Regions from separate parts of the Streptomyces sp. NPDC004126 genome, predicted to be linked through region 2. Evidence: riboswitches for the same ligand, from Rfam matches in the RefSeq annotation. Region 2 holds a riboswitch; the other holds the start of a gene.
What was found. A riboswitch is a leader RNA that binds a small molecule or an ion and turns the genes downstream of it on or off. The one in region 2 is predicted to bind glycine.

Region 1: another riboswitch for glycine. It lies ahead of gcvT (glycine cleavage system aminomethyltransferase GcvT); the one in region 2 lies ahead of gcvP (aminomethyl-transferring glycine dehydrogenase).

The regions. Positions count from the first base shown of each region.
Region 1 is NZ_JBNNPF010000026.1:946-15,259, forward strand. It holds gene ACQKM2_RS23645 (ABC transporter ATP-binding protein) at 1-351, opposite strand, end outside; gene ACQKM2_RS23650 (ABC transporter ATP-binding protein) at 357-1,418, opposite strand; gene ACQKM2_RS23655 (ABC transporter permease) at 1,448-2,449, opposite strand; gene ACQKM2_RS23660 (ABC transporter substrate-binding protein) at 2,616-4,325, opposite strand; gene ACQKM2_RS23665 (ABC transporter permease) at 4,420-5,412, opposite strand; gene ACQKM2_RS23670 (enhanced serine sensitivity protein SseB C-terminal domain-containing protein) at 6,044-6,784, opposite strand; gene ACQKM2_RS23675 (enhanced serine sensitivity protein SseB) at 6,847-7,587, opposite strand; gene ACQKM2_RS23680 (AAA family ATPase) at 7,720-8,382, opposite strand; glycine riboswitch at 8,603-8,706, shown strand; gene gcvT (glycine cleavage system aminomethyltransferase GcvT) at 8,887-10,002, shown strand; gene gcvH (glycine cleavage system protein GcvH) at 10,082-10,465, shown strand; gene glyA (serine hydroxymethyltransferase) at 10,483-11,739, shown strand; gene ACQKM2_RS23700 (L-serine ammonia-lyase) at 11,970-13,352, shown strand; gene ACQKM2_RS23705 (hypothetical protein) at 13,542-13,856, shown strand; gene ACQKM2_RS23710 (SsgA family sporulation/cell division regulator) at 14,074-14,314, shown strand, end outside.
Region 2 is NZ_JBNNPF010000055.1:822-15,135, forward strand. It holds gene ACQKM2_RS33975 (sugar phosphate nucleotidyltransferase) at 91-2,589, shown strand; gene ACQKM2_RS33980 (DUF881 domain-containing protein) at 2,678-3,583, shown strand; gene ACQKM2_RS33985 (small basic family protein) at 3,580-3,912, shown strand; gene ACQKM2_RS33990 (DUF881 domain-containing protein) at 3,918-4,763, shown strand; gene ACQKM2_RS33995 (FHA domain-containing protein) at 4,894-5,787, shown strand; gene ACQKM2_RS34000 (MerR family transcriptional regulator) at 5,858-6,622, shown strand; gene ACQKM2_RS34005 (bifunctional nuclease family protein) at 6,686-7,159, shown strand; gene ACQKM2_RS34010 (MerR family transcriptional regulator) at 7,344-7,985, shown strand; gene ACQKM2_RS34015 (DNA polymerase IV) at 8,165-9,553, shown strand; gene ACQKM2_RS34020 (PRC-barrel domain-containing protein) at 9,550-9,903, opposite strand; glycine riboswitch at 10,027-10,125, shown strand; gene gcvP (aminomethyl-transferring glycine dehydrogenase) at 10,324-13,209, shown strand; gene ACQKM2_RS34030 (DUF5999 family protein) at 13,340-13,528, opposite strand; gene ACQKM2_RS34035 (hypothetical protein) at 13,789-14,314, opposite strand, start outside.

The sequences.
Region 1 (14,314 bases), on a different contig from region 2:
CTGGAAGATCATCTGCACGTCGCGGCGCAGCGGGCGCATGCCGGCCACGCCGAGGTGGGTGATGTCCTTGCCCTCGAACTCGATGCGGCCGCCGGTCGGCTCCAGCAGCCGCGTGATGAGGCGGCCCATCGTCGACTTGCCGCAGCCGGACTCGCCGACGACGCCGAGGGTCTCACCCCGCCGGACGTCGAAGTCGATCCCGTCGACGGCCTTGACGGCGGCGGTCTGGCGGCGCAGCAGGCCCTTGTTGATGGGGAAGTGCTTGACCAGGCCGGTGACCTTCAGCAGCGGTTCCGCCTCGGTGACGGCCGTCGCGCCGGCCGAGTCCTGGGCGGCGGTGTCCTTGTTCATGTCCGTCACAGCTTCGGCGCAATCTCTTCGGTCCAGATCCGGGTCCGCTCCTCCTGCGACATGTGGCAGGCGGACCAGTGCCGGCTGTCGTCCTGGGTCAGCTCGGGCCGCTGGGTGCGGGTGATGCCCCCCTTGGGCACGTCGGCGTAGGGGCACCGGGGGTTGAACGCGCAGCCGCTCGGGATGTTGATGAGGCTGGGCGGCGAGCCCTTGACCGGGATCAGCCGCTCGGTCTGGTCGCGGTCGATGCGCGGCATGGAGCCGAGCAGTCCCCAGGTGTAGGGGTGGCGGGGCTCGTAGAAGACCTTCTCGGCGGTGCCGCGCTCGACGCACCGGCCGCCGTACATCACGAGGATCTCGTCGGCCATCTCGGCGACCACGCCGAGGTCGTGCGTGATCATGATGACCGCGGAGCCGAACTCCTTCTGCAGGTCGCGGATCAGGTCGAGGATCTGCGCCTGGACGGTGACGTCCAGGGCGGTGGTCGGCTCGTCCGCGATGAGCAGTTCGGGGTTGTTGACGAGCGCCATCGCGATCATCGCGCGCTGGCGCATGCCGCCGGAGAACTCGTGGGGGTACGCGTCCACGCGCCGGTGGGGCTCCGGGATGCCGACGCGGTCGAGCATCTCGACGGCGCGGGCGCGGGCCTTCTTCTTGTCGACGTCGTGGTGGGTCCGGTACGCCTCGACGATCTGCTTGCCGACCGAGTAGTACGGGTGCATCGCGGACAGCGGGTCCTGGAAGACCATCGCCATCTTGCGGCCGCGGAGCCTGCGCACGTGGTCGGCGTCGGCGCTGACCAGGTCCTCGCCGTCGAGCACGACCCGGCCGGAGATGTCCGGGCGGCTGCGGGCGTTGCCGGTGCGGTGCAGGCCCATGATGGCCAGCGAGGTCACCGACTTGCCGGAGCCGGACTCGCCCACGATGCCGAGGGTCTTGCCGCGCTCCAGGTCGAAGCTGAGGCCGTCCACGGACTTGACCAGGCCGTCGTCGGTCGGGAAGTGGACCTTGAGGTCGCGCACGGAGAGGAAGGGGGCCGCGTCGGACGCGCCGCCCTGCTCGGGCACGAAGGCCGGCTGGTCGGAATCGTTCTTGGTCACGTCAGCCTCACGCGCGGGTCGATGACGGCGTACAGCAGGTCCACGATCAGGTTGGCGAGGACCACGAACAGGGCGGCGAGCAGGGTGACGCCCATGATCACGGGAAGGTCGCCGGCGCTGATGGCGGCGACCGCTGCCGTGCCCAGGCCCTGGAAGTTGAAGGTGGTCTCGGTGAGCACCGCGCCGCCGAGGAGGCCGCCGAGGTCCAGGCCGAACATGGTGACGACCGGGGTGAGCGTGGAGCGCAGGGCGTGCTTGCGGATGACCACGCCCTCCTTGAGGCCCTTGGCGCGGGCGGTGCGGATGTAGTCCTCGCCCATGACCTCAAGCATGGTCGCCCGGGTGATGCGGGCGTAGGTCGCGGCGAAGAGGAAGGCCAGGGTGATCCAGGGCAGGATCATGCTGTTGAGCCAGGCCAGCGGATCCTCTGTTATCGGCTGGTAGTTGGAGACGTCCAGCCAGCCGAGGCTGTAGACGAAGATCGCGGGGGCCACCATGCCGGTGAAGAAGATCGGCAGGGAGACGCCGGCGAGCGCGCCGACCATGACGGTGCGGTCGACGGCTGTGCGGCGTTTGAGTGCGGAGATCACGCCCGTGGCCACACCGGCGATCACCCAGATCACGGCCGCCCCGAGGGCGAGCGAGAGGGTGACCGGGATGCGGTCCATCATGGTTTCCCAGACGGGCGCCTCGGTCTTGAAGGAGTAGCCGAAGCAGGGGGCCGCACAGTGGGTGATCTCGGTGCCGCCGTCGTAGTCGCGGCCGGCGAAGATGCCCTTGACGAAGAGCAGGTACTGCTCGGAGATGGGCTTGTCGAAGCCCATCTTCACGCGGATGCCCGCCAGGGCGGTCTCGTTGGTCTCCCGGCCTGCGTACATGAGCGCGGGATCGCTGCCGGTCAGCTTCGGGACCGCGAAGAAGATGCCGAAGGTGACCACGGAGACCACCAGCAGCGTGGCGGCGACGTTGAACAGCCGCCGTATGAGGTAGACGAGCACTGCAGTCGGCCGCCCGGGGCTGGTGGCCGCCGCCCCTCGTGGGGGCGGCGGCCAGCGCCTGCGGCCTTCACCTGCCCTTCGGACTAGCGCATGTGCGGTGAAGGCACTTACTAACGTGCTGAGTTGCGGTTGCGTGCCCGGCCGCGGACGGCCGGGCTGACTGCTGCTACTGCTTGATGCCCACGGTGGCGAGGTCGATCTTGCCGAAGGACTCGTTGAAGAAGACGTTCGTCAGGCGCGGGTTGTGGTAGACGAGCGCCTTGTCGAAGTTGATCGGCAGGTAGAGCGCCTTGTCCATGACCTTCTTGTTGATCTCCGTGTAGAACGGAGCAGCGGCCTCCGGGGTCGCGGCGGCAGCGGCCTTGTCGAACAGGCCGTTGATCTCCGTGTCGTTGACCTCGGTGTAGTTGTTGTTGCCGTTCGGCAGGATGAACGATCCGTCGACCAGCGGCTGCAGGAAGCCCGCGCCGGAGTTGTAGTCGGCGCCCCAGCCCATGACGATGATGCCGTAGCCCTTCTTCTTCACGTTCTCGGGCGAACCGATCGTGGAGGAGGAGAGCTTGCCGTCGAACTGGTCGATCGTCGCCTTGATGCCGACCTTGGCGAGCGAGGCCTGCAGGGACTCGGCCGTCTTCACCTCGGGGGCGCGGTTGTTGCGCACGGCGATGACGGTCTCGAAGCCGTCGGGCTTGCCACAGGCCTTGAGGGCCTCCTTGGCCTTGGCCGTCTGCGGCTTGCCCTTGGTCAGGCTGAAGGGGTCGTAGGCCTTGTCGGAGCCGGGGACACCGGCCGGCAGCATGTTCGCGCCGAGGTCACCGCTGGTCGGGCCGCCGCGGGCGGTCTGCAGGGACTTCGGGTCGGCCGCGTAGATGACGGCCTTGCGGCACTCGATGTTGTCGAACGGCGCGACCGTCTGCGGGAAGGCGAAGTAGCGGATGTAGCCCGTGAACGGGTTGTCCGAGTTGGCCTTGAGCTTCTCGTCCTTGAGGATCTTGTTCTTCGCGGCCTGCTGGACACCGGTGCCGTCGACGGCCATGTCGATGTCGCCCGAGAGCAGGCGCTGGTCCATGTCGTCCGGGTTGGTGGTGACCGTGAAGGAGACCTTGTCCGGCAGACCCTTGCGGATCGGGTCCGTCTTCGGGTCCCAGTTCTCGTTGCGGACGAAGGTCGCGCCCTTGCCGGCGGTGAAGCTCTCGACCTTGTAAGGGCCCGTGGAAACGGGCTTGTTGGTGTACGTGGCACCCGTGTCCTTGCCCGCCGGGACCGGCGAGGAGGACGGCATGGCCAGCAGGTAGCTGAAGTCGGAGTTGGCGCTCGCCAGGTTGAAGACGATCGTCTTGTCGTCCGGCGTCTCTACGGTCTTCAGACCCATCTTGTTCGGGTCGGTGTCCTTGTACGGGCCGGGGTACTTCTGGCCCTGGTCCAGGAGGTCGATCAGGTAGGTCGGGCCGCCGGACAGCACGTCCTGCGCGAAGACGCGCTCGACGCCGTACTTGATGTCCTTCGAGGTGATCGGCGTACCGTCCTCGAACTTCACCCCGTCCTTGAGCTTCAGGGTGTAGGTCTTGCCGTCGTTGCTGATGACCGGCAGGGCCTCGGCGAGGTCGGGGACGACCTTCGTGCCGTCCTTGCCCGGCTTGGCGTCGTAGGCCAGCAGGCTGCGGACGTAGAGGCGCTGCATGTTCCAGACGAAGCCGTAGTAGGCGCGCGCCGGGTCGAGGTAGTCGACGTCCTGCGGGGACCAGAGCTTGAGCTCGCCGCCCTTGGCGTCGGAGGGGTTGATCACGGCGGTGGCGGCGCCGCTGTAGCCCTTGCCGCTGTCACCGTCGGCCTTGTCGTCCTTCTTGGCCCCGTTGTCACCGCACGCGGCGGTCATCGAGAGGGCGGCGATCACGGCGGCGATCGCGAGGGCCTGCTTTCTGCGGGTCACGGTTGTCCAACCTCCATAGGTGGTGAATCGAAGAAGCGGTTCAGCTGCCCTTGGGGTCGAGTGCGTCACGCAGCCCGTCCCCGAAGAGGTTGAACGCCAGGACGGTGATGAAGATCGTCATACCGGGAACCACCATGTACATGGGGTCGTCCTGGTAGATGGGGACGGCGTCGGAGAGCATCTTTCCCCAGGAAGCGGTGGGCGGCTTGACGCCGGCGCCCAGGAAGCTGAGGGCCGCTTCGGTCAGGATGTTGGTCGGAATGATCAGCGTGGCGTACACGAGGATCGGCGCGACCAGGTTGGGCAGCAGCTCCTTGAGGAGGATGTAGCCCCGCCCGGCTCCGAGGCTGCGCGCGGCCTCGACGTACTCGCGTTCCCGCAGGGAGATCGTCTGGCCCCGGACGATGCGGCCGATGTACGGCCAGCCGAAGAAGCCGATGACGAGGATGAGCACGCCCATCCGGACGCCGGAACCCTCGAACCCCCAGACGGAGTTGGGGACCACGGAGACCAGGGCGATGGTGAACAGCAGCTGGGGGAAGGCCAGCAGCAGGTCCATCAGGCGGCTGATGATCCCGTCCACCCAGCCGCCGAGGAAGCCGGCGAGGGCGCCCAGGAGGCTGCCGAGGACGACCGAGACGAAGGCCGCCAGGAAGGCGACGACCAGCGAGATGCGGGCGCCGTAGACGATCCGGCTGAACACGTCGCGCCCGTTGGTCGGTTCGACGCCCAGCAGGAAGTCGGAGCTGATGCCGCCGAACGAGCCGAGCGGCGTGCCCAGGTCCGGATCGATCATGTCCTCGTGGAACTCGTTGGGGTCGTGGCCCAGCAGGTTCACGATCAGCGGCGCGAAGACCGCCACCAGGATCAGGAGGATCACGATCACGCCGCCGGTCAGCGCGACCTTGTCGCGCTTGAGCCGCATCCAGGCGATGCGGCCGGGCGAGCGGCCTTCGATGGCCTTGGCAGGGACTTCGGCTACGGACACGGGTGCGGGTGTTTCCGCGCTCGTGTCGTGCAGTGGTGCCGTCATCGTGGTGGGGACCCCTCTCGGCCGACGGGTGGGTCGGCCCATGCCCGCCGCTGTGGCGGCGTTGGTGCGGAGTGGCGCTCCAGTGCTCGGGGCACGTGAACGCGTACGAGGTGCGAGGTGCTGGCAGTGCTGGCAGTGCGGCCGTGCTGTGGGTGGAGCAGGGTGCGGTGCGTGCGGTGCGTGCGGTGCGGTGCAGCTGAGGTGCGGGAAGTGCGGAAGCGCCGCGTCGGGACGAGCGGCGAGGTCCACGTGCCGAGCCGCGCCCTGGAGGACTGACCGGCTCTTGGGTGGGGAGTCTTCATCGGGCGCTCGACCAGCCGCCAGACCCGCAGATGAATGGATGCGCAACCGTGATCTGAGGCCCGTGTTCCCGTTATCCGGACTCCGCTCACGGCTCAGCGGAGCAAGACCGTCCGTTCGGTACGCAAACGGACATCACGGTCAACTCCGGGGACTAGTGCGCCAATTGGGCGCTCACCTGGGGCGATATCCGGACAAGACGAAGGCCGCCGGGAACCGTGGTTCCCGGCGGCCTGGTGTCCGTCGGAGGGGGTCGTCCCAGAGTGCGAACGCACCCCGGGAATCCCTGTAGGAAGCTCGGGGAACGCGTCCCCGGAGCGCCCGCGGGGGCTCAGTAGGCGGCTGCCTGCCCCTCGCGGTCGTAGAACGGCCTGGTCTGCGCGCGCAGCCACATCGCCACCGGGTCGTGCTCGTCCGCGAGCGCGACCGTGCACACCGGGACCCCCTCGGGCACGGCGCCGACCGACTGGCGCATCATCTCGCGTACGGATTCCAGCGCGGGCGGCGAGGCGTCGTACAGGTCGAGCCCCACCGCGAGGTACGCGGATCCCAGCGAGGGCTGCACCCAGGCGCGGCGCAGCGACCTCACGGCCGGTGTGCGGTGCGCGTGCTGGGTCAGCAGCCCGTAGAACTGCGGGAGCTCCAGGGACGGCTCGGACAGCCGCAGCGGCCCCGCCGGCATCCGGTCCAGGCCGGTGGCGACCCGGCGCAGGTCGGCCCAGGGAATGCCGAGGCCGCCGCCCTGGGCGTGCGGGTTGACCCACAATCCCCAGCGGTCCGGGTAGAGGGCGCGGGCGATGTCCCGGCCCGTGACCACCTCGTAGCCGCGGTTCCAGCCGCTCGCGGCCAGCTCCTGCGGGGAGGTCACGCAGGGGGCGTAGCCCAGTCCCTCGACCTCCATGCCGCCGTACTGGGCGTCCGGTGAACCCGGCTGCCCCTGCCACAGGAGCATCCACAGCCTGCCCTCGGCGAGGGCGTGCAGGAATGACTCATAACTCTCATAGCGCCCGGGAGTCACCTGGCGCAGCATGTGCTCGACCTGCCCGGCCGCGGCCGTGCCTGACGCACTCACCCGGTACCCCTCTTCGTCTTCGTCCGCCCGTCGTCCACACGTCCCGACCAGCTTAAGCGGCGCTACGGGAGGTAGAAGGGGCGTACGCGCTCACGAATCCACTCCGTGACCGGGTCCTCGGCTGCGTCCAGCAGGATCAACTGCACCGGCCAGGGCGCCGGTACGCGGCCCAGGGCGCGGCCGAGCGCCTCCAGCGGGGCGGCGCGCAGTTCGGGATCCCATCCCAGCAGGCGGACACCGATGTAGAGCTGGGGGTCGCCGCCCTCGACGCTGGCGAGGCAGCGGTGGGCGGCCGCCACGACTCCGGTGGCCCGGAACTCCTCGGCCGCGGCGGCGAGGAAGTCGACCGGGTCGTCCTGCCAGTCGGGCTCGAAGAGCCGGACGCGGGCGCCGGCGGCCGGGCCGTCGAGCTCGGTGCGGCCGGCGCGGCACAGCTCCGCGACGGCGGCCGGGGGGAGCGGGACCCCGGCGGCGCCCTCGGGGTTCACGGCGATGCCGAGCTGCGGGGGCAGGCCGCGGGCGAACTCGACGGCGGGGGCGACCGCGAAGTCCATGGCGGGGCCGGCGGCGATGCGGAACTGGGCCTCCGAGCTGTAGACGGGGACGTACGCGGCGCCGTCGATCAGCATCGTGGGGAGGTCGAGGGAGGCGCTGTCGGGGCCGCCGCCGTTGGGGAGCGGCACCCAGAGCCGGCTGCGGCCGAGCGCGTCGATGATCCGCGGGCCGGCGTCCGCCTGGCCGAGCGCCGCCCCGAGCACCTGCTCCAACTCGTTCGCCGGCCAGCCGTTGCCTTGCGCCTGCATCTGCCGTGCCTCCGTGTGGTTCCGCCCTGTGTGGCCCCGAGGCTATCGGGGCCGGGGCACGCCGTGGACCCCCGGTCCGGTGCGCGGGGTACCGCTGCGCGGCACACCGCCCCGCCCGGCACGGCAGGGGCGTCAGGGGCCGAACGTGATCCGGGTGACGGCGGCAGCCGAGCGGCGGTCCAGGAGGGTGACCGAGGCGCAGCCGCGCGGGGTGCGGCCCGCTTCCGCGGAGCGCAGGAGGCGGGACACCGCCCCCCGGTGCCGCGCGAAGGCGTACGCCGACACCCGCCGCCCCCGGACCGCCTGCCCGGACAGCGCCTCCTCGGGGGTGGTGTCCAGCAGCAGCAGGTGCAGCCCCCGCCCCCGCCTCCGGGCGACGGCGGCCAGCAGGCCCCGCACCCACGGCTGGGTGCCGCAGTCGTGGACCACCACAGAGGCGCCGGAGCGCAGCTCGCGCCACAGCCCCCCGTAGTGCGCGGCGCGGACCAGCGGCCGGTACACCGCGTACGGCAGGCCGGACGGCATCCGGCGCTCCCAGCGCTCGCGGGTGTCCTGCGAGTCGATGGCGGCTTCGGCGGCCCGCTTGATCAGGGTGCTCTTGCCTCCGCCGGGCAGCCCGGACACCACCACGATGTCCCCGGCGGCGTAGCTCAGCCGGTGCGGCCGCGCGGGGCGTCCGCGCAGGTCGCGGACGGTGCCGTCGGCGGCGGCCACGGGCCGGGCGGTGTTCCGCCGCGCCGTGGCCGCCCCGACCGCGCCTGTAGTCGTCGCCACTCCGAGTCTCCGCACAGTGATCGTCTCCCCCGAATCGGGCCGCGAGGGCCCCCTGCCCGCCCTGTGTAAAGAGACGGTAATCCGACGGCCCCGGTTGCGGCCGGGCGTTCCACAGCGCGGACGGCCCGGTCACTCGCCGGCCCCGTCCGGACCGCACGTTCTTTCGGGCCCCACTGCCCTCCCGCGCCCGTCCCGTGCAATGATGTGCGCCATCTGGACACCAAACTGCATACCGGCCGCTTGAATCCGCGCGGGAGAGTCCCGGCAGGCCGCGAGGCCGTGCCCGGGCGCCGAAGGAGCAAGTACCTCCCTTGAATCTCTCAGGCCCCGTACCGCGTGGATGAGGCAGATCTGAAAAGCGAGCCCCGCCGCGTCCGTCCCCGACGGCCGCCCGGCGCGTGCTCCACCCAAGGTGCAAGTCGGCGTTCCCCCTCCGGGAACTCTCGGCGAACCTCTCAGGTTCCGATGACAGATGGGGAGGATCCTCCTCGTCATGTCATGCCCTGGGACCCGGGAGCCACACCCATGAGCACTGCCCCCCGCCTGACCGCGCTCGACGCGCTGCACCGATCGCTCGGTGCGACCATGACCGACTTCGCGGGCTGGGACATGCCGCTGCGCTACGCCAGTGAGCGCGACGAGCACAACGCCGTGCGCACCAAGGCCGGCCTGTTCGACCTGTCCCACATGGGCGAGATCACCCTGACCGGCCCGGAGGCCGTGAAGGCGCTGGACTACGCGCTCGTCGGGAACATCTCCACCGTCGGCGTCGGCCGCGCCCGCTACACGCACATCTGCCAGGAGGACGGCGGGATCCTCGACGACCTGATCGTCTACCGCCTCGGCGAGACCGAGTACATGGTCGTCGCCAACGCCTCCAACGCCCAGGTCGTGCTGGACGCCCTCACCGAGCGCGCCGCCGGCTTCGACACCGAGGTCCGCGACGACCGTGACGCGTACGCGCTGATCGCCGTCCAGGGCCCGGAGTCCCCCGGCATCCTGAAGTCCCTCACGGACGCCGACCTGGACGGCCTGAAGTACTACGCCGGCCTGCCGGGCACCGTCGCGGGCGTGCCCGCGCTGATCGCCCGTACCGGCTACACGGGCGAGGACGGCTTCGAGCTGTTCGTCTCCCCCGAGCACGCCGTGGCGCTGTGGCAGGCGCTGACCGAGGCGGGCGAGGACGCCGGTCTGGTGCCGGCCGGCCTGTCCTGCCGCGACACGCTGCGCCTGGAGGCGGGCATGCCGCTGTACGGGCACGAGCTGACCACCGCGCTGACCCCCTTCGACGCCGGGCTGGGCCGGGTCGTGAAGTTCGAGAAGGAGGGCGACTTCGTCGGCCGTGCCGCCCTGGAGGCCGCCGCCGAGGTCGCCGCCACCAAGCCGCCGCGCAAGCTGGTCGGCCTGGTCGCGGCGGGCCGCCGCGTCCCGCGCGCCGGCTTCCCCGTGGTCGCGGGCGGCGAGGTCATCGGCGAGGTGACCTCCGGCGCCCCCTCCCCGACGCTGGGCAAGCCGATCGCGATGGCGTACGTCGACGCGGAGCACGCCGCGCCCGGCACCTCCGGCGTCGGCGTCGACATTCGCGGTACGCATGAGCCGTACGAGGTCGTGGCCCTGCCCTTCTACAAGCGGCAGAAGTAACCCTCGTACCGGGTCCCCCCGTCTCAGCACGCAAGACCACCGTTCGTATCCACCTCCCCGCATCCAGGAGAATCAGGTCATGAGCAACCCCCAGCAGCTGCGTTACACCAAGGAGCACGAGTGGCTGTCGGCCGTCGAGGACGGCGTCGCGACGGTCGGCATCACGGAGTTCGCGGCCAACGCGCTCGGTGACGTCGTCTACGCCCAGCTCCCCGAGGTCGGCGAGACCGTCACCGAGGGCGAGACCTGTGGCGAGCTGGAGTCGACCAAGTCGGTCAGCGACCTGTACTCCCCCGTCTCCGGTGAGATCACCGAGTTCAACCAGGACGTCGTGGACGACCCGTCGCTGGTGAACTCCGCCCCGTTCGAGGGTGGCTGGCTGTTCAAGGTGCGCCTGTCGGAGGAGCCGAAGGACGCGCTCTCCGCCGACGAGTACGCCGCGCTCACCCACTCCGACAACTGACACCCCAGGGGCCCTGAATGTCCGTTCTGAACACCCCCCTCCACGAGCTCGACCCCGACGTCGCCGCCGCCGTCGACGCGGAGCTCGTGCGCCAGCAGTCGACCCTGGAAATGATCGCGTCGGAGAACTTCGCTCCGGTCGCCGTCATGGAGGCCCAGGGCTCGGTCCTGACCAACAAGTACGCCGAGGGTTACCCGGGCCGCCGCTACTACGGCGGCTGCGAGCACGTCGACGTGGTCGAGCAGATCGCGATCGACCGCATCAAGGCGCTGTTCGGCGCCGAGGCCGCGAACGTCCAGCCGCACTCGGGTGCGCAGGCCAACGCCGCCGCGATGTTCGCGCTGCTGAAGCCGGGCGACACGATCATGGGCCTGAACCTGGCCCACGGCGGTCACCTGACCCACGGCATGAAGATCAACTTCTCCGGCAAGCTCTACAACGTGGTCCCGTACCACGTCGGCGAGGACGGCCAGGTCGACATGGCCGAGGTCGAGCGCCTCGCCAAGGAGTCCAAGCCGCAGCTGATCGTCGCCGGCTGGTCCGCGTACCCGCGCCAGCTGGACTTCGCCGCGTTCCGCCGGATCGCGGACGAGGTCGGCGCGTACCTGATGGTCGACATGGCGCACTTCGCCGGCCTGGTCGCCGCGGGTCTGCACCCGAACCCGGTGCCGCACGCCCACGTCGTCACGACCACCACGCACAAGACCCTCGGCGGTCCGCGCGGCGGCGTCATCCTGTCGACTCAGGAGCTGGCCAAGAAGATCAACTCCGCGGTCTTCCCGGGCCAGCAGGGCGGTCCCCTGGAGCACGTGATCGCGGCCAAGGCCGTCTCCTTCAAGGTCGCGGCCTCGCCGGAGTTCAAGGAGCGCCAGGAGCGGACCCTGGAGGGCGCGAAGATCCTCGCCGCCCGCCTGGTCCAGGACGACGTCAAGGCCGTGGGCGTGGACGTCCTCACCGGCGGCACCGACGTGCACCTGGTCCTGGTCGACCTGCGCAACTCGGAGCTGGACGGCCAGCAGGCCGAGGACCGCCTCCACGAGGTCGGCATCACGGTCAACCGCAACGCCATCCCGAACGACCCGCGGCCGCCGATGGTCACCTCGGGCCTGCGGATCGGCACGCCGGCCCTCGCGACCCGCGGTTTCGACGCCGAGGCCTTCACCGAGGTCGCCGAGATCATCGCGCAGGCGCTGAAGCCGAGCTACGACGCCGCCGACCTCAAGGCGCGCGTCTCGGCCCTGGCCGCGAAGTTCCCGCTGTACCCGTCGCTCTAGGCACGGTTTCGGGGGCCCGGCCTTGTTCTCCACAAGGCCGGGCCCTTTTCGTGGCCGGAATCCGGCACCGGAACGCGATCCGGCTCACGTCTGACGGCCCCGTCCGTGAGGCGAACCGTTCATCTCCACGCGTTACGCTCGTCTGCCGGACAAAATCCGCAGATCCCCCCGTCTTGATCACCACACCCCTGCCCCCTCTCCACCCCACGAGCAGACAAGGGAGTCCGCCAGTGGCCATCTCCGTCTTCGACCTCTTCTCCATCGGCATCGGCCCGTCCTCCTCCCACACGGTCGGCCCGATGCGTGCGGCGCGCATGTTCGTGACGCGGCTGAAGAAGGACGGCGTCCTCGCCCAGACCGCCGCCGTGCGGGCGGAGCTCTTCGGCTCCCTCGGCGCGACCGGCCACGGCCACGGCACGCCCAAGGCGGTCCTGCTGGGCCTGGAGGGCCACTCCCCCCGCACGGTGAACGTCGAGACCGCCGACGACGAGGTGGAGCGCATCCGCAAGAGCGGCAAGCTGCGGCTGCTGGGTGCGGAAATAGGCGGTGCCCACGAGATCGACTTCGACGAGCCGTCCCAGCTGATCCTGCACCGCCGCCGCTCGCTGCCCTACCACGCGAACGGCATGACCCTCTTCGCGTACGACGCCTCGGGCGCGCCGCTGCTGGAGAAGACGTACTACTCGGTCGGCGGCGGCTTCGTCGTGGACGAGGACGCGGTCGGCGAGGACCGGATCAAGCTCGACGACACCGTGCTGAAGTACCCCTTCCGCTCCGGTGACGAGATGCTGCGCCTGGCCAACGAGACGGGCCTGTCGATCTCCTCCCTGATGCTGGAGAACGAGAAGGCCTGGCGCACCGAGGAGGAGATCCGCGAGGGCCTCCTGGAGATCTGGCGCGTCATGCAGTCCTGCGTCTCGCGCGGCATGTCCCGCGAGGGCATCCTCCCGGGCGGCCTGCGCGTCAAGCGCCGCGCCGCGTCCACGGCGCGCCAGCTGCGCACCGAGGGCGACCCGATGATGCACCGCAGCGAGTGGACGACGATCTACGCGATGGCCGTCAACGAGGAGAACGCCGCGGGCGGCCGCGTCGTCACCGCGCCCACGAACGGCGCGGCGGGCGTCCTGCCGGCGGTCCTGCACTACTACGTGAACTTCGTGCCCGGCGCGGACGAGGACGGCGTGGTCCGCTTCCTGCTGGCCGCGGGCGCGATCGGCATGCTCTTCAAGGAGAACGCCTCGATCTCCGGCGCCGAGGTCGGCTGCCAGGGCGAGGTGGGCTCGGCCTGCTCGATGGCGGCCGGCGCCCTCGCGGAGGTGCTGGGCGGCACCCCGGAGCAGGTGGAGAACGCCGCCGAGATCGGCATGGAGCACAACCTCGGCCTGACCTGCGACCCGGTCGGCGGGCTCGTCCAGATCCCCTGCATCGAGCGCAACGGCATGGCGGCCGTCAAGGCCGTCACCGCCGCGAAGATGGCGATGCGCGGGGACGGCAGCCACAAGGTCTCCCTCGACAAGGTCATCAAGACCATGAAGGAGACCGGCGCCGACATGAAGATCAAGTACAAGGAGACGGCGCGCGGCGGCCTCGCGGTCAACGTCATCGAGTGCTGATCCGAAGTGCGCAAATGATCTCCGGTTCGAGGTTTGGACCGAGTTGATCACGCTTGCGAGGGAAGAAGCCGGTCCGGGCTGGTTTCTCGATGATCACGTAGGCCAGTCTGGTCACGCGACGTCGCGACACCCCCGGGCGGTAGGCCAACCGCCACCCCCCTTGCTTTTTTGCGTACTGGAGGCTTCACCATGGCAGGCATCCGCAGCATCCGCGTGATGGCGGCGCTCGCATCGCTCCCCCTCGCCGCCGCGCTCTTCACGGGCACGGCCCAGGCGGACAACGGGGCCGGCGCCGCCGGCACCGCCTCGAACGCCGCCCTCGCCGGGATCCTGGGCAGCGGAGTGGGCGGCAGCAACCTCGGCAACTCCTCCACCGCGCAGCAGGTCGCGTCGGGCTTCGGGGCGTCGAACCAGAACAACGGCGCCCAGGCCAACGGCTCCGGCTTCACCGCGATCGGCCAGTCCAACAACCACGACTCGCTGATCTACAACCCGGTCCCGTAGCGGCCGGCCGCGCGGCCCCGCCGCAGCGTGCCACCGGGCCCGCCCTCCCCCCGGAGGGCGGGCCCTTCGCGTGCCCGCGCTCCGCTCGCGGTGGCCGAAAAGAGGCCCTGCGGCCCGGCGGCTCGGGACCTTCGGCCCCGCGCCGCTCCCCCGTGCCGGGGATAGCGTGCCGGGAGGGGCGCGGGAAGCACCCACGCGCGACGAGAGGCAGCCGCCGATGGCCACCATCACCGAACAGAGACTCCTGCCGCTGCGGCTGGAAGCCGCCCCCCTGTCCGTGCCACTGACCGGCCGGTTCGTCTACCGCACGGACCGCCCGTACGAGGTGGCCGTGGACTTCCGGGGCGCCGGCACGCACCTCGCCCGCTGGGTGTTCTCGCGGGAGCTGCTGCTCGACGGGCAGAACACCGCCACCGGCGAGGGCGACATACAGGTGTGGCCGCGGTGGAGCGGCTCGG
Region 2 (14,314 bases):
GCCGGTGCTGACGCGGAGGAGTTGCGGAGTATCCGTCCGGGACGGGTGAGGTCGGCTGGACCGTCATCTCTCTAGGAGGACTCTTCCGACATGAAGGCCGTCGTGATGGCCGGTGGCGAAGGTACGCGGCTTCGCCCCATGACCTCAAGCATGCCCAAGCCGCTCCTGCCGGTGGCCAACCGGCCGATCATGGAGCACGTGCTGAGGCTGCTCAAGCGCCATGGGCTCAGCGAGACCGTGGTCACGGTGCAGTTCCTGGCCTCCCTGGTCAAGAACTACTTCGGTGACGGCGAGGAGCTCGGGATGGAGCTCACCTACGCCAACGAGGAGAAGCCTCTCGGGACCGCCGGCAGCGTGAAGAACGCCGAGGAGGCCCTGAAGGACGACACGTTCCTCGTCATCTCCGGCGACGCGCTGACCGACTTCGACCTCACCGACCTCATCAATTTCCACAAGGAGAAGGGCGCACTGGTCACGGTGTGCCTGACCCGGGTGCCGAACCCGCTGGAATTCGGCATCACCATCGTGGACGAGGAGGGGAAGGTCGAGCGCTTCCTCGAGAAGCCGACCTGGGGGCAGGTCTTCTCGGACACCATCAACACCGGCATCTACGTGATGGAGCCGGAGATCTTCGACTACGTCGACCCGGACGTCTCGGTCGACTGGTCCGGTGACGTCTTCCCGCAGCTGATGAAGGAAGGCCGGCCGATCTTCGGCTACGTGGCCGAGGGCTACTGGGAGGACGTGGGCACCCACGAGAGCTACGTGAAGGCGCAGGCCGACGTCCTCGAAGGCAAGGTCCAGGTCGACATGGACGGCTTCGAGATCTCGCCCGGGGTCTGGATCGCCGAAGGCGCCGAGGTCAGCCCGGACGCGGTGCTGCGCGGGCCGCTGTACGTCGGGGACTACGCCAAGGTCGAGGCCGGCGTGGAACTCCGCGAGCACACGGTCGTCGGGTCGAACGTGGTCGTCAAGAGCGGGGCCTTCCTCCACAAGGCCGTCGTCCACGACAACGTCTACATCGGCCCCCACAGCAACCTGCGCGGCTGCGTCATCGGCAAGAACACCGACATCATGCGGGCCGCCCGGATCGAGGACGGTGCCGTCATCGGTGACGAGTGCCTCGTGGGTGAAGAATCCATTGTCCAGGGCAACGTGCGCGTCTACCCGTTCAAGACGATCGAGGCCGGCGCCTTCGTCAACACCTCGGTGATCTGGGAGTCCCGCGGCCAGGCACACCTGTTCGGTGCCCGGGGCGTCTCCGGGATCCTGAACGTGGAGATCACCCCCGAGCTGGTGGTCAAGCTGGCCGGTGCCTACGCGACGATGCTGAAGAAGGGCGCGATCGTCACCACGGCGCGAGACCACTCCCGCGGTGCCCGTGCGCTCAAGCGCGCGGTGATCTCGGCGCTCCAGGCCAGCGCCATCGACGTGCGCGACCTGGAGAACGTACCGCTGCCGGTGGCCCGTCAGCAGACGGCCCGCGGCGCAGCGGGCGGGATCATGATCAGAACCTCGCCCGGGGTGCCCGACTCGGTGGACATCATGTTCCTCGACGAGCGGGGAGCCGACCTCTCGCAGGCGCAGCAGCGCAAGCTGGACCGGGTGTACGCACGGCAGGAGTACCGGCGCGCCTTCCCCGGCGAGATCGGCGACCTCCAGTTCCCGTCGAGCGTGTTCGACTCGTACACGGGCTCGCTGCTCCGGCGGGTGGACACCACCGGCATCGCCGATGCCGGGCTCAAGGTGGTCGTGGACGCCTCCAACGGCAGCGCCGGCCTCGTGCTGCCCAGCCTGCTCGGCCGGCTCGGCGTGGACGCGCTGACGATCAACCCCGGTCTCGACGAGTCCCGGCCCACCGAGACCCGGGAGTCGCGGCGGGCCGGGCTCGTGCGGCTCGGGGAGATCGTGGCGTCGGCCCGGGCGGCGTTCGGCGTACGGTTCGACCCGGTCGGCGAGCGGATCTCCCTCGTGGACGAGCGGGGCCGGATCATCGAGGACGACCGGGCGCTGCTCGTGCTCCTCGACCTCGTCGCCGCCGAGAAGCGCAGCGGCAAGGTGGCCCTGCCGGTGACCACGACGCGCGTCGCCGAGCAGGTGGCGGCGTACCACGGGACCCAGGTGGAGTGGACGACGACCTCGCCCGACGACCTGACCCGGGTCGGCCGGGAGGAGACCACGATCTTCGGCGGCGACGGCCGGGGCGGGTTCATCGTCCCGGAGTTCAGCAGCGTCTTCGACGGGTCGGCGGCCTTCGTCCAGCTGATCGGGCTGGTGGCGCGGACCCAGCTCACCCTGAGCCAGATCGACGCCCGCATCCCGCGCGCCCACGTGATCAAGCGGGACGTGCCCACGCCGTGGGCGGCGAAGGGGCTCGTCATGCGGCGGGTCGTGGAGGCCGCCGGCGACCGGCAGGTGGACACCACCGACGGGGTGCGCGTGGTCGAGGCCGACGGGCGGTGGGCGCTGGTCCTGCCCGACCCGGCGGAGGCCGTCACCCACCTGTGGGCCGAAGGCCCCGACGACGCCTCCGCGCAGGCGCTGCTCGACGAATGGGGCGCGGTCGTGGACGGCGCCGGACAGCACTGACCGGAATCCGGCGGGCCGGGTGCGGGGAGTGACCCGGCCCGGCCCGCCGGACGGGCGCATTGGGTGTTGGCGGCGGCGACATGCAACGATGTGCGGCATGTCGCAGCCGCCCAACAACCGGAGTTCGGCCACACCGCCCGCGCGCCCGGACGCCTCCATGTCGCTGCTGACCCACGTGATGGACCACAGCCTCGACGAGGGCTATGCGGAAGCGTCGGCCCGGCGCGAGGCGGACGGCACGGCGGGGCTGCCCCGTACCCTCAAGGCCAAGCTGGGGCTCGCCGCGGGTCTCGTGCTCGCCGCGATGGTGGTCACGCTCGGTGCCGCGCAGGCACGCGTGGCGGCGCCGGTCCTGGCCAAGGAGCGCCAGGAGCTGATCGACCGGGTGCAGCGGGCGGACGACCACGCCGACGCCCTGGAGCGGGAGACCGAGCGGCTGCGGACCGAGGTCGCCGACCGGCAGCGCGCCGCGCTGAAACAGCAGGTCGGAGAGCGGGGCCGGCTGGTGGAACTGCTGGCTGGTGCAACCGAGGTGCACGGTCCCGGCGTCAAGCTGGTGGTGGACGATGCCAAGGGTGCCTCGTCGGGCGGCGGTGGCGGTCCGCGCGAGAGCGCCGGGTTCTCGAACACCGGCCGGGTCCGGGACCGGGACATGCAGCGGATCGTCAACGGGCTCTGGCAGGCGGGCGCCGAGGCCGTCTCGATCAACGGGCAGCGGCTGACGGCGCTGTCGGCGATCAGGGCCGCGGGTGACGCGATACTGGTCGACAACAAGCCGCTGGTGCCGCCCTACGAGGTCCTCGCGGTGGGTGACAAGAAGCGGCTCGGGCCCACGTTCCAGGACTCCGTGGACGGTCAGTACCTGCACGTCCTCCAGGAGAGCTACGGGATCCGCTACAGCCTGACCCCGATGGACGAGGTACGGCTGCCCGCGGCGTCGAGCCTGACCGTCCGCACAGCCACAGCAGCAGAGCCGAAGAAGGGTGCATCGTGATCGCGGTACTGGGCCTCTTGGCCGGAGTGGTGGTCGGGCTTCTGGTCCGGCCCGAGGTGCCGGCCGTGGTGGAGCCTTATCTGCCGATCGCCGTGGTCGCCGCGCTCGACGCGGTGTTCGGCGGTCTGCGCGCGATGCTGGACGGGATCTTCGTCGACAAGGTCTTCGTGGTGTCGTTCCTGTCGAACGTGGTCGTCGCCGCGCTGATCGTCTTCCTCGGCGACAAGCTGGGCGTCGGATCGCAGCTGTCGACGGGTGTGGTCGTCGTCCTCGGCATCCGGATCTTCTCCAACGCCGCGGCCATCCGCCGGCACGTCTTCCGGGCGTGACGCCGATGAGTACGGACAACACCCCGCCGGAGGAGCCGGACGCCTCCGGCCCGTCGAAGCCGGAGCCGCAGCCGCAGCCGTCGGCGCAGCCCGTGCCGCCCGCGGCGCAGCCCCAGGAGCCGCCGCAGGAGACCGGGCGCCAGCGCCTGGCCGCCGGGCTGTGGCCACCGAGGTTCAGCCGGGCCCAACTGATCGTCGCGCTGCTGCTGTTCGTCCTGGGACTCGGGCTCGCGATCCAGGTACGGTCCAACAGTGACTCCAGCGCCCCGCTGCGCGGTGCCCGGCAGGAGGACCTCGTACGGATCCTCGACGAGCTGGACGGGCGCACCCAGCGCCTGGAGGACGAGAAGCAGCGGCTGGACGACCAGCGCAAGGAGCTGCAGAGCAGTTCCAACCAGGCGGAAGAGGCCCGCCGTCAGACGGTTGAGAAGGAGCGCCAACTGGGCATCCTGGCCGGTACGGTGGCCGCACAGGGCCCGGGGATCACGCTGCGGATCACCGATGCCAAGGGCCAGGTGCGGTCCGACCAGCTGCTGGACACCCTCCAGGAGCTGCGGGCGGCCGGGGCGGAGGCGATCCAGATCAACGGCGTGCGCGTCGTGGCGGGCTCGTACTTCTCCGACGAGGGCGGCGGGGTCGGGATCGACGGTAAGAAGATCACACAGCCCTACGAGTTCAAGGTCATCGGCAAACCGCAGGATCTGGAGCCCGCGCTGAACATCCCGGGAGGTGTGGTGCAGACGATGGAGAAGGAACAGGCCACGGTCGCCGTCACACGGTCGGCGAAGATCGTTGTGGATGCCTTGCGGGCTGCGAAGCAGCCTGACTACGCTCGGTCGTCATCGCCGTGATGCGTAGCGGAATGTGGACAGGCTCACGCGGGCCGAAGCCTGCGGGGGGTCGGCGCACGGAAGTCGCCGTGCGTGGTGGAAACTGTCTGGTGGTTACGGACGTTGTCAGAATGTCCGGGTCGGCAGGTGTGTGCATGCAGAGTTCGTCCTGCCCCACGGGCGGGTCTGTTTCGGTCAAGGGGAATCGCCCGTGAAGTTGTTTGAGAAGTTGTTCGGCAAGAAGAAGAACGAGGAAAGCGGTGCGGCGCGGCACCGCGCGGGGCAGCCGGAAGGGGAAGGGCAGGGCGACAGGCCGCTCTTCCGCGACGAGGTGGCCGGCCCGGGTGACAACGCGGGCGGGCGCGGCGCGTCGTCCGTTGACCCGGCTGGTTCCGGACGCATAGGTTTCGGTGAACCATCAACCTCTAGTGCGGGTGGAGGGTTTGCCTCTGACCCCTATGCCACCAGTGCCTCCGCGGGGCAGCCGCGGCGCGAGGAGCCGTCCATGTCGGCCGAGCAGACGTGCGGCAGGTGCGGTCACCGCAGCGACGCTGCGAGCCGTTTCTGCTCCAACTGCGGGGCGCCGCTGCGGCCGGGCCTGACGCCGGAGCGCGCTTCGGAGACCACGTCCACCATCTCGATCTCGGGCCTGGAGGCCTACGAGGCCGAGGGGTCGGGCCAGCACGCGCCGTCCTCGCTCTCTCCCGAGGCCCAGGCCGCGGTGGAGGCGCTGCCGCCCGGTTCCGCCCTGCTGATCGTGCGGCGCGGCCCGAACTCGGGCAGCCGGTTCCTGCTGGACGGCGAACTGACCACTGCGGGCCGGCACCCGCAGAGCGACATCTTCCTGGACGACATCACCGTGTCCCGCCTGCATGTCGAATTCCGCCGGAGCCCGGAGGGCGGCTTCACCGTCGCCGACGTGGGCAGCCTCAACGGCACGTACGTGAACCGCGAGCCGATCGAGTCCGTCGCCCTGCACAACGGTGACGAGGTGCAGATCGGCAAGTACCGGCTGGTCTTCTACGCGAGCCTGCGGGGCGTCTGACCCCCTCGGACACCGTCCGGGGGGAACCCCACCCCCGGACACCCTCCGGGGTGACCCCAGGGAAGGTTCCATGCTGCGTACCCCGACGGGCGGTGCCGCCAAGAACGGCACCGCCGGCTCGGCCGGGCAGCTGGTCAGCATCGGCACGGTGCTGACCACGCTGCGGGACGAGTTCCCCGAAGTCACGATCTCGAAGATCCGCTTCCTGGAGGCGGAAGGCCTGGTCGAGCCCCGGCGCACGCCTTCCGGATACCGCAAGTTCAGCACGGAGGACGTGGAGCGCCTCGCGCGCGTCCTGCGCCTCCAGCGCGACCACTACCTCCCGCTGAAGGTCATCCGGGAGCAGCTGGACGCGCTCGACCGGGGTGAGCAGATCCGCATCCCCGCGCCCGCCGCGCACGGGGAGTCCGTGGACGGCGCACAGCCCTCCGCCGGGTACGCGGAGGCGGCCGGCGAGCCGCCGGCGGCGGCCCGGGTGGGCCGGGCCGAGCTGATCGCGGCCGCCGAGGTGGACGAGGCGCAGCTCGTCGAGTGGGAGTCGTACGGGCTCGTCTCGGAAGGGCCGGGCGGCGGATTCGACGCGGGGACGCTCGCCGTGGCCCGGCTGATCGCGGATCTCGGCCGGTTCGGCCTCGAACCGCGCCACCTGCGGGGCATGAAGGCGGCGGCGGACCGGGAGGCCGGTCTGGTGGAGCAGCTCGTAGCCCCGCTGCGCAGGCACCGCAATCCGCAGACCAGGGCGCACGCGGAAGCCACGATGAGGGAACTCGCGGGGCTCTCCGTGAGGCTCCACGAGGCCTTGGTGCAGACCGCTCTCGGGCTCCGTGCGCACTGACCGGACCGGTCCCGGTGGGGCCCCGACTACCCAAACCTGCCGGGCAGGTCCTAGGGTTGCTGTGTGAACGAGCTCGACGTTGTGGGTGTCCGGGTGGAAATGCCCTCCAACCAACCGATCGTGCTCCTGCGTGAAGTGGGAGGCGACCGGTACCTCCCCATCTGGATCGGTCCTGGGGAGGCGACCGCCATTGCCTTCGCGCAGCAGGGCATGGCCCCTGCCCGGCCGCTGACGCACGACCTGTTCAAGGACGTGCTGGAGGCGGTCGGTGAGGAGCTCACCGAGGTCCGGATCACGGATCTGCGGGAGGGCGTCTTCTACGCGGAGCTGGTCTTCGCCAGCGGGGTCGAGGTGAGCGCGCGGCCGTCGGACGCCATAGCGCTCGCCCTGCGCACGGGAACGCCGATCTACGGCAGCGACGGCGTGCTGGACGACGCCGGGATCGCCATTCCCGACGAGCAGGAGGACGAGGTGGAGAAGTTCCGCGAGTTCCTCGACCAGATCTCTCCCGAGGACTTCGGCACGGGCCCCCAGTAGCCGCGCCGGCGGCCGTGCCGTCCACCGGGAACTGTCAGCCCATTCGAGTAGCCTTTCCCCGCAGCGGGGTACGGGAAACCACTCTCAGGGTGATTATCACTCGGCGTGCCGAGTGTGGCGATCGTTGACGCACCCCTGGTCACTGCCTACCTTCAAGGTGGCAGGTCAAGGACGGAGGGTCGGCGTGAGGATCACGGGCGACGGTACGACCGGGGGCACCCCCGCGCGGAGCGACGGCGGGCCGTACCCGGTGCACGGCGGCGCGGCGGGTGCCTCGCCCCGTCAGCCGGCGGCCGCGCCGGTCGGACCGGTGGGCGAGGGCCCGGCGTCGTCCGAGCAGGTCGGCTACCGCGGACCCACGGCGTGCGCCGCCGCGGGGATCACGTACCGGCAGCTCGACTACTGGGCGCGCACCGGACTCGTGGAGCCGAGCGTGCGGCCCGCGTACGGGTCGGGCACCCAGCGGCTGTACAGCTTCCGCGACGTGGTCGTGCTGAAGATCGTCAAGCGCTTCCTGGACACCGGGGTGGCGCTGCAGAACATCCGCACCGCCGTGCAGCACCTGCGGGACCGGGGCTTCTGCGACCTGGAGCGCATGACGCTGATGAGCGACGGCGCGACCGTGTACGAGTGCACCTCGCCGGACCAGGTCGTGAGCCTGCTCCAGGGCGGGCAGGGCGTCTTCGGTATCGCGGTGGGCGTCGTCTGGCGCGACGTCGAGAACGCGCTGTCGCAGCTCCACGGGGAGCGCGTGGACACCGGGGAGACCCTGGTCGGCCACAACCCGGCCGACGAGCTCGCGGCCCGCCGGAACCGGGCCGTCTGAACCCGGCCGTCAGAACCCGGCCGTGCGGACCGGCCGTCCGAACCCGGCGGTCAGAACCGGCCGTCCGGCCCCGGCCGCTCGGCCCCGGCCGTGCGGACCGCCGTCCGTGGCCCGCGGCCGCGGCGGGTCCCGGACCGGTGATCACCGCGTTGTCAGTGGCGTAGGGCAGCATCGGTGCCGTGAGATCCGCCCCGACCATCCTGCACCTGGACATGGACGCCTTCTACGCCTCCGTGGAGCAGGCGTCGAAGCCCAGCCTGCGCGGGAAGGCCGTGATCGTCGGAGGGCTCGGGCCGCGCGGGGTCGTCGCCACCGCCTCCTACGAGGCCCGGCGGTTCGGGGTGCACTCGGCGATGCCGACGGCGCAGGCCCGCCGCCTCTGCCCGAACGGGGCCTACCTGATCCCGCGCTTCACCCTGTACCGCGAGGTCAGCGAGCTGGTCATGGGCCTGCTGCGGGAGCTCTCGCCGCTGGTGGAGCCGCTCAGCCTGGACGAGGCCTTCGTGGACCTGGAGGCGGGCGGAGCGGCCTTCGACGCGGCGGGCGCCCGCGCCACGGGGGAGCGGCTGCGGGCCGGCATCACGGCCCTCACCGGCCTCAGCGGTTCGGTGGGGCTGGCAGGGTCCAAGATGCTGGCCAAGATCGCCTCCGAGGAGGCCAAGCCCGACGGGCTGCTGCTCATCGAACCGGGGACCGAGCGCGAGCTCCTCGCGCCCATGCCGGTGCGCACCCTGCCCGGGGTGGGGCCGGCCACCGGGGAGCACCTGCGCCGGGCCGGGATCACCACCGTGGGGGAGCTGGCCGAGGCGGGCGAGGACGAGCTGGTGCGGATGGTGGGCCGGGCGCACGGCGTCGGCCTGTACCGGATGGCCCTGGGGCTGGACGACCGGCCGGTGGTCGCCGAGCGGGACGCGAAGTCCGTCTCGGTGGAGGACACCTTCGACGTGGACCTGCACGACCGGGTGCGGATCCGGTACGAGGTGCAGCGGCTCGCCGACCGCTGCGTGGGCCGGCTGCGCGCCTCGGGCCACTCGGGGCGGACCATCGTGCTGAAGGTGCGCCGGTACGACTTCTCGACGCTGACCCGCTCCGAGACGCTGCGGGGCCCCACCGACGACCCGGCGGTGGTGCGGGAGGCGGCCGCGCGGCTGCTGGAGGGCGTGGACACCACCGGCGGGGTGCGGCTGCTGGGGGTGGGCGTGACGGGGCTCGCCGACTTCACGCAGGAGGACCTCTTCGCCCAGGCGCGGGCCGCCGCCGAGGGGGAGGCGGAGGAGGCGCAGGGCCCCGAGGAGGACGCCGCCGCGGCCGCCCCGGAAGGCGGGCCCGCGGAGCCGCCCGCGGCGGCCCTGGAGGGCGCCGGGGCCGCTCCCGTGCGGCACTGGGCGGCGGGCAGCGACGTCCGCCACGCGGTGTACGGGCCGGGGTGGGTCCAGGGCAGCGGGGTCGGGCGGGTGACCGTACGGTTCGAGCGGCCCGGATCGCCCCCGGGCCGGGTCCGCACGTTCCTGCTGGACGACCCGGAGCTGGAGCCGTCCGACCCGCTGCCCCTGGTGGGCAGGTCCTAGGTGTCCTGGGGGTGGGGGCGCTGGAAGTCGGAGGGGAGGGCCACGTCCAGGCCGTAGTGGTGGTACAGCTGGAGCTCCTGCTCGGGGGAGAGGTGGCGGCCGACCCCGAAGTCGGGGGCGTCCTTGATCAGGGAGCGTTCGAAGGGCACGCGCAGGGCGTCGTCCACCACTTCGCTGGGTTCCAGGGGGACGAAGGCGTCGCGGCCGAAGAGGCCCGTCCGGACTGCGGCCCACTCGGGGACGCCCGTGGCGTCGTCGAGGTAGACCTCGTCCACGGTGCCGATCTTGGTGCCGTTGCGGTCGAACGCCTTGCGGCCGATCAGGCTGCGGGGATCGATGTCGGTCTGCACGGTCCCTCCGTACGGTCGCAGTGATGCACAGCTCATCCGTAATGACTACAGAAGTGCATATTTGGAGAGGGGGCCACTCGAGGGAGGGTCGAGAACGTCGCTGGTAGGCTGGGTGACGGCTGTTGACCCTGTGCGGGAGAGTCCTCCGAGTGAGTACGACGGAGGCGCCGAAGGAGCAAATCCTCCCCGGAATCTCTCAGGCATACGTACCGCACGTGACGAGGCCACTCTGGAAAGCAGGGGCAGGTCCCGGGACCCGCAGTACCGGTACTGGCCCCTCACCGACGGTGAAAGCCGGAGCTCTCGGGCGACCCCCGCGACTCCGGTGAAGCTCTCAGGTTGTGATGACAGAGGGGGAGGCCGTCCGGGTGCCCGCGCCGTGGTGCCCCTCGCAGGTCATACGACCAGGAGGCCTCCGTTATGACCGCCAACCGCATTCCGCTCTCCCAGCTCGAGCGGGGCATCCCCTTCGAGCAGCGTCACATCGGCCCGGACGCCGAAGCGCAGGCCAAGATGCTCGCCCAGGTGGGCTACGGCTCCCTCGACGAGCTGACCGCCGCCGCGGTACCGGATGTGATCAAGACTGCCGAAGCGCTGAACCTGCCCGAGGCGCGCACCGAAGCCGAGGTGCTGGCCGAGCTGCGTTCGCTGGCCGACCGCAACCAGGTGCTCTCCCCGATGATCGGCCTCGGCTACTACGGGACCTTCACCCCGCCGGTGATCCTGCGCAACGTCATGGAGAACCCGGCCTGGTACACGGCGTACACCCCGTACCAGCCGGAGATCTCGCAGGGCCGCCTGGAGGCGCTGCTGAACTTCCAGACCCTCGTCGCCGACCTGACCGGCCTGCCGACCTCCGGCGCCTCCCTGCTGGACGAGGGCACCGCGGCGGCCGAGGCCATGTCGCTGGCCCGCCGCGTGGGCAAGGTCAAGGGCGGGGTCTTCCTGATCGACGCCGACGCGCTGCCGCAGACCATCGCCGTGATCGAGACCCGCGCCGAGCCCACGGGCGTCGAGGTCGTCGTCGCGGACCTCTCCGAGGGCATCCCCGCCGAGATCGCCGAGCGCGGCGTCTTCGGCGTGCTCCTCCAGTACCCGGGCGCCTCCGGCGCGGTCCGCGAGATCAAGCCGGTCATCGACCAGGCGCACGAGCTCGGCGCGATCGTCACCGTCTCCGCCGACCTGCTGGCCCTGACGCTGCTGACCTCCCCGGGCGAGCTGGGCGCGGACATCGCCGTCGGCACCACCCAGCGCTTCGGCGTCCCGATGGGCTTCGGCGGCCCGCACGCCGGCTACATGGCCGTCCAGGCCAAGCACGCCCGCTCGCTGCCCGGCCGCCTCGTCGGCGTCTCCGTGGACGCGGACGGCAACAAGGCGTACCGCCTGGCCCTGCAGACCCGTGAGCAGCACATCCGCCGCGAGAAGGCCACCAGCAACATCTGCACCGCGCAGGTGCTGCTCGCCGTGATGGCCGGCATGTACGCCGTCTACCACGGCCCGGACGGCCTGAAGACGATCGCCGGCCGCACCCACCGCTACGCCGCCGTCCTCGCCGCGGGCCTGACGGCCGGCGGGGTCGAGGTGGTGCACGGCTCCTTCTTCGACACCGTCACCGCCAAGGTGCCCGGCAAGGCCGCCGAGGTCGTCGCCGCCGCCCGCGAGGGCGGGGTCAACCTGTACCGCGCGGACGCCGACCACGTGTCGGTCTCCTGCGACGAGACCACCACCCGCGCCGACCTCGAAGCCGTCTGGGCCGCCTTCGGCGTCACGGCCGACATCGAGGCCCTGGACGCGGTCACCGCCGACACGCTGCCCGAGGGCCTGCTGCGCTCGGACGCGTACCTGACCCACCCGGTCTTCCACCAGCACCGCTCCGAGACCGCGATGCTGCGCTACCTGCGCAAGCTCTCGGACAAGGACTACGCGCTGGACCGCGGCATGATCCCGCTGGGCTCCTGCACCATGAAGCTCAACGCGACCACCGAGATGGAGCCGGTGACCTGGCCCGAGTTCGGCCAGCTGCACCCGTTCGCGCCGGTCGAGCAGGCCGAGGGGTACCTCACGCTCATCAACGAGCTGGAGGAACGTCTCTGCGAGGTGACCGGCTACGACAAGGTCTCCATCCAGCCGAACGCCGGCTCCCAGGGCGAGCTCGCCGGTCTGCTGGCCGTCCGCGCCTACCACCGCGCGAACGGCGACGAGCAGCGCACCATCTGTCTCATCCCGTCCTCCGCGCACGGCACCAACGCCGCCAGCGCCGTGATGGCCGGCATGAAGGTCGTCGTCGTCAAGACCGCCGACGACGGCGAGGTGGACGCGGACGACCTGCGCGCCAAGATCGAGCAGTACCGGGACGAGCTCTCCGTCCTCATGATCACCTACCCGTCGACGCACGGTGTCTTCGAGGAGCACGTCGCCGACATCTGCGCCCAGGTGCACGAGGCCGGCGGCCAGGTGTACGTGGACGGCGCCAACCTGAACGCCCTGGTGGGTCTGGCCAAGCCGGGCCACTTCGGCGGCGACGTCTCGCACCTGAACCTGCACAAGACCTTCTGCATCCCGCACGGCGGCGGCGGCCCGGGCGTCGGCCCGGTCGGTGTCCGGGCGCACCTGGCCCCGTACCTGCCGAACCACCCGCTCCAGCCGACCGCCGGCCCCGAGACGGGCGTCGGCCCGATCTCGGCCGCGCCGTGGGGTTCGGCCGGCATCCTGCCGATCTCCTGGTCGTACGTCCGCCTGATGGGCGGCGAGGGCCTCAAGCGCGCCACCCAGGTGGCGGTGCTCGGCGCCAACTACATCGCCAAGCGCCTGGAGCCGCACTACCCGGTCCTCTACACCGGTCCGGGCAACCTGGTCGCGCACGAGTGCATCATCGACCTGCGCCCGCTCTCGAAGGCCACGGGTGTGAGCGTGGACGACATCGCCAAGCGCCTGATCGACTACGGCTTCCACGCGCCGACCATGTCCTTCCCGGTGGCCGGCACGCTGATGATCGAGCCGACGGAGTCCGAGGACCTCGCCGAGATCGACCGCTTCTGCGACGCGATGATCGCCATCCGCGCCGAGATCGAGCGGGTCGCCGGCGGCGAGTGGCCGGTGGACGACAACCCGCTCGCCAACGCCCCGCACACCGCCGCGGCGCTGGGCGGCGAGTGGAACCACCCGTACACCCGTGACGAGGCCGTCTTCCCGGGCGGGGTCGTGGCCGCCGAGAAGTACTGGCCGCCGGTGCGCCGGATCGACGGCGCCTTCGGCGACCGGAACCTGGTCTGCTCCTGCCCTCCGCTGGACGAGTACGACAACTGAGCCGGGCCGGCGGGCCCGTCGCCGGCGGGCCGCTGACCCGGTGAGGTCACGCTGAAGGGGCCGGTCCCGGAGCTTCGAGCTCCGGGACCGGCCCCTTCCGTGTCCGTGCGGTGTTGCCGTGCGGCTCCGGTCACGCCGCCGCGAGCGGGCGGTGCGGGGCGATGATCTGTCCGTCCGGCAGCAGCTCACCGGTGTCCTCGAAGAGCAGGACGCCGTTGCACAGCAGGCTCCAGCCCTGTTCCGGGTGGTTGGCCACCGGGCGCGCGGCCTCCCGGTCGGCGGATTCTGATGACGGGCAGGCGGGCTGGTGCTGGCACATGGATGGGTTCTTTCGCTGCGGTGTGGTCTGTTCGCTACGGCTCGATGCGTGGTTCATGGCCGTCCCCCTGGGTCGTCCCCGCACCTGCGGGGAGGATGTCCTCAGTGTTCCCCCAGGACGGCTGCTTCGCAGGTATTTCCCGGCAGCTGTCCTCTTGGAATGAGGACGCATCACCCGTGCGGGCGGTTCAGGCCAACTCCCCTGTCATTTCGGGTGGTTCGCATTGACCCGAGCGGACTAGGCCGAATGGGCCACTCGGATCAGGCCGCCGGGGCGGCGAGGGTGGGCGGGACCGGTGGGGCCGCCGGGGTCAGCCGGTGGGTCATGACGGGCAGCAGCTCCGAGACGGGATGCGGCCGGAAGGGTGCGATCCCGGGCGGGGCCGGAGCCAGGGGCACCAGCAGGTCCGCCGCGGCGGGGAGGCCGGCGGCGGCGTCGGCGCCGACCGCCCCGTGCAGCCACAGGGTCAGCATGTACAGCTCAGGTACGGACAGCAGCCTCGGCTGGTAGCCCTTGCCGAGCGACTCCGCCTGGCGCAGGGCGCGTTCGGTCGCGGCGACGTAGGGACCCTCGAAGAAGTGGGAGAAGGCCCAGCCGTCCGGGGTCAGCCGGGTGTCGGCCGCCGCGACGAAGCGGTCGCCGCTGCGGATCAGGAACCGCCAGCCGGTCAGGCGGGTGCGGGGCGGGCGGGCGGCGGCCGGGTGGCCGGACACGCTCAGGCGGTCGAGCACGTGGACCGGGAGCGGGAGTTCGGCGGTCAGCGGGCCCTGGACCGAGCGGAGGGCC